Regions from separate parts of the Lysinibacillus sp. Bpr_S20 genome, predicted to be linked through region 1. Evidence: riboswitches for the same ligand, from Rfam matches in the RefSeq annotation. Region 1 holds a riboswitch; the other holds the start of a gene.
The links. Region 1 has a riboswitch for cyclic di-GMP ahead of MWJ95_RS09085 (amidase). Riboswitches for the same ligand answer to the same signal wherever they lie in the genome.

Region 1 (2,209 bases):
GTCAAGCGTGGGTATTCTGCTCAGTTCCGCGGGTATTTCACTCCAAAGCGCGGGTATTCTGCCCCTTTCCGCGGGTATTTCACTCCAAAGCGGGGTATTCTGCCAATTCATACCCTGAATTATACAAAAAGAGGATAGATAGAGCTAATTTTCTTAAGCTCATCTATCCTTTTCATTTCTATACATATATTGTGTTACATATAAGAATTTTCATTAATTAAACAGTTTTAGTTAGAGAGGACTTTTACGGTTGCATATTCATCCAACTATCAACATGATGAATGGCAAAACCATTAAAGCTTATTTTATTGGCATACTGTTTATGAACTTGTGCTAACTGATTATTCATATAGGCTTCCCCATCATCATAAAAGGTAATATTATTCCCTTCATCAGAAGCTCCTGTTTCCACACCAATAACAATTGATTTATTTACTTTTTTTGCATAGTTTATTTCATGTTCAACAATGTTAATAATTGCTTTAGCAGTATCTCGATAAGCCATTATCGAAACACTTTCTACCTGATCAATCACCCAATCAGCTAATAAACCTTGTCCAAATTGGTTTTTGTATGAGATCTCGTCAAACCAAAATGGCAGATCAACTTCCAATGGTAATTGTAATTGATCGCTATCCCCTTTTGCTCTAGTAAGAAGCGCTTGATAGGACTCAACCGTTTTTTCTTGGTTTGAGATCCAACCACTATTTAAGTAGGGCTCTACATCGAGATGAACGCCAGAAAATCGCTCAGTTGCGGATGCATCTTCATTATATGTACGTAACCAATCAAATAGCTGATCCTGCATTTTATAGCCCTCTGCTGAAACCCAGCTTGCAGAACCATCCAACGCATATACTTTTATACCTTTTGATGTTGCTTTATTGATAAAACTTTTGTAATCGTTACTTGCTATTTCACTATTAATTTGTAAATATAATTTATTAACTTGTTTACTTTCTAAAAATGAGAGTACCCCTGATTCATTTTCGACAATTTTTGTCGTATCCCATAACCAAGTAGCTCTATCTTGCATGGCCTTTGCGTCTACCTTTCCCATTGTTAATCCTAGCGTACTTACAATTGTTACTAAAAAAACAATGATTGCTTTTGATAGTGAACGACTTCCCATTTATTACATCTCCATTCTCTTCGCCGAGGCTCATAGAACAGAACCTGGCAACCTGACAATCATGCACTAATAATAGTGTTTAGACTCATGGCTTTGCGTCCTTCCCTTTCGGTGAAGTTTGCCTTTTACAGTAGTTTTCTTACCCTAAATAATACGACGTTATAGTGAAATTGTCTGTAGGTAAAACGCATAATTTTATTGAAAACTTTCAAAAAAGATACTATGAACACAGGTTATTTTTACTATATAAGAATAAAAACAAGAAGATGATATTCAGGGGACATTTTGAATAGAATGATGGTGAATAGATGTTTGGCGTGGCAATTGGGGGTTATGGAATGCACTATTAATTCCTTTCAATATCTCTAACTGAAAAACAATTTGTATGCAATATAGCCTATAAATAATACAACAGCTACTAGCAGCGTTTCCTTCCAACCCATACCATTTAAATTCCCACCACTGCCTCTATTTATGCCATCGTTAAGAGCACCAGTAGGATTGTTTTTTAATTCATTTTGTCTTAAACGCTCCCTTTTCTCTTCTAGTGTTTCCTTTATCTTTGAATCCATGTGGCAAATACCTCCCAAAATATTATTTACTTATTTATACTAAAGATACATTCATAATTATGCTTATTTTTATGAGTGAAGTGCTCAATGGAACTCAAACACTCGTTTTAGTGATAAGCTTAACATTCGACATCGTGTATTCATTTTCCTTTTATTGCATGGAAAAAGAAAGACAGAATCACAAATTTGTAATTCTGTCTAAAACTTCAACTATGGTGTGTATGATTGTATGGAATTAACTCGTAGTTTTATAAAGCCTCTACGTTTTCTTTTTCATTTTCAAGCATTTTGTGCAAATAATTAATTATTTCACGTATACCCTCCAATGAATTGACAAGTATTTTCGGATCCACGTATGTAATCATACGATTTTCAAGATTTGCTACAGCTGTAAAGTAACGTGTTTTTGAATAATTGACAAGTCCCATCTGCTTTAGTACCGACTCATCAAAATCAAGAATTTCACGAGCTTCTGTTACAAGTAATCCATAGTTCACAACATCCG
Region 2 (2,209 bases), on a different contig from region 1:
TTTTTAAATGGATTTATTACATTTAAACGAGGTCCGCAAAAGCCTAAGCCTGGACAACCAGAAGGACCACCAGCTGTTTCAGGAAAAGAAAGCCCTAATAATATGCTGTTGAAGAAAGTGAAGATTGCGCTAGCCTTAACGAGTGAGGAGATGCTTGATATTTTATATGATGGAGGCGTTAACGTTTCAAAAGGTGAATTAGGAGCTATTTTAAGAAATCCAAGTCATCGTAACTATAAAGAATGTGGCGATCGCTTTGTTAGAAATTTTTTAAGAGGGCTAACGTATAAATACAGAGAATAAAATGGCTTCACACTAAAGTCTGTTCTTGATTAAAAAGTCGTACTTCCGGAATAGTCAAGCGAAAATTTTGGTGAAAGCCAATAAATTAATGATTATCTAAGCAACTGCAATTGTGCAGTTGCTTTTTTTATGATTAATTTTACATATATTTCTCCTTTGTGATAAAAAATATCTGTAAAAAACTAATTTTTCTTAGTTAAATCTAGTTGACAGTTTGTGACGAAATTGTGTACACTTTAAGTGACACAAAGTTGTCACAAAGAGGAAAATAAATGTTCACGAACAGAGGGGTGCTTTTATGTTTGGTTTAAACATTTTATTAGTTGCTATCGCATGTATTACGATTCCACTTTTTGTTGCTTCAATTATGGTAGACATTTTTTATGCAGAAAAGAAACAGGTTCGTTTTTCATTACGCCGTACATCTATGTGGTATTCCTGCATGTTTGCTGTATCATTCATACCATCAGTCTTATACATGACACTAAAATAGATATCTTTAATATGAATAATCATTTAGGGGTAATTGATTATTTAAAATTATAGGAACAGCTACAATAGTACATTGTAGCTGTTTTACTGTAGACAAATACTTACTCGTACATAAAAACTTTATTAATGGGCAGACACCGTTTAGCATGTTGATGTGGTGATCCCTGTCTTGGCATTTAATAATTGCTATTTCACTATTTTGTTTTACATTGAAGCCAAGCTCGCGGAAAGCGCCGAGGCGAAAGTGAAGATCGACCTGTGTTTATGGATACGTAAAAATTTAATTTATTCTTTTGCCAACAAGCATGCAGCTACACTATTATGTTGTAGCTGTTTTTTATTGCACTGAAGAGAATTGTGAATGAAATGAGAAAATAATGTAAAAATATTCATTTCATACCTATAGTGAAATAGTAAAAATTATGTGTATTTTCTTCTGTAACATTGACTACTTTTACCCATTGTGTTAATTTGAGGAGGAAAAAGATGGGCAAATCTACTGAAAGGTAGAGACGCAAAGCAACAGGTCTAAGGTAATAAATACTATGATGGCTGAGCTGCAAAGAAGTACTAGTTAAGTACATATATTGCTAGTTATATTCTTTGATGCCTATTTCTTTGAAATAGGTTATTTTTTTGCTAAAAACATGATAAAGGGGGAAGTAATAATCATGAAGTTGTTAAAAAATGCATCATTAAAAAACAAACTTTTATTAACGGTTTCTATTATTGTTTTGCTTTTAATTGCTATTATTACGACGCAAAGTATTAGAGAATTAAACAATCGAATGTCTGTTGATTTAGAAGAAGAATTGAAAAGTGTTGGTTTATTGACAGCTATGAATCTTGATAGTGATGATATTAAAGATTTGTTGGATAACAAGGGAGAGACTAGCGCTGAATTCAAGAAAATTCAAAAACAACTCGATAAGATTCAAGAAGAACAAGGAATTATGAGTTGGAGCTATATTTGGGATGTAAAGGATACAGAGGGCGTTACCCCGATAGGCTATACTTCGAATTTGAACGATGTATATGAAGCGGGTGAACTCTTTACTGATTTAGCAGATGAACATGTGAAAACAGCTAAATTAGCAATTGAAAATAAAAGTACTGAGGTAACTAATATTTTCAAAGATCCATATGGTTCATGGCGAACTGTATTTAGCCCTATTAAAGATGACAATGGAAAACTCATTGCGTTATTAGGAATTGATTATTCTGCGGACTACATAAAAACGATCATTAAAACAAGTGTCATTAAACAAATTGTTATAGCTGTTATTGGAATTTTAATTTTATTAATTTTACTTTACATAATTATTGATCGTCTATTAAAGCCACTTAATAAGGTAGTTAATGCTGCAAATCAAGTAGCGAATGGGGAATTAGTAAATGTAGATTTAGAAATAAC

Region 2: another riboswitch for cyclic di-GMP. It lies ahead of MWJ95_RS20875 (methyl-accepting chemotaxis protein); the one in region 1 lies ahead of MWJ95_RS09085 (amidase).

What each region holds. Positions count from the first base shown of each region.
Region 1 covers NZ_JALNLQ010000003.1:265,265-267,473, forward strand. Annotated here, with positions in the region: gene MWJ95_RS09085 (amidase) at 245-1,132, opposite strand; cyclic di-GMP riboswitch class I at 1,176-1,265, opposite strand; gene MWJ95_RS09090 (DUF6366 family protein) at 1,498-1,704, opposite strand; gene MWJ95_RS09095 (chemotaxis protein CheW) at 1,953-2,209, opposite strand, start outside.
Region 2 covers NZ_JALNLQ010000011.1:81,537-83,745, reverse strand. Annotated here, with positions in the region: gene MWJ95_RS20885 (YehS family protein) at 1-303, shown strand, start outside; gene MWJ95_RS20880 (hypothetical protein) at 602-796, shown strand; cyclic di-GMP riboswitch class I at 1,275-1,360, shown strand; gene MWJ95_RS20875 (methyl-accepting chemotaxis protein) at 1,467-2,209, shown strand, end outside.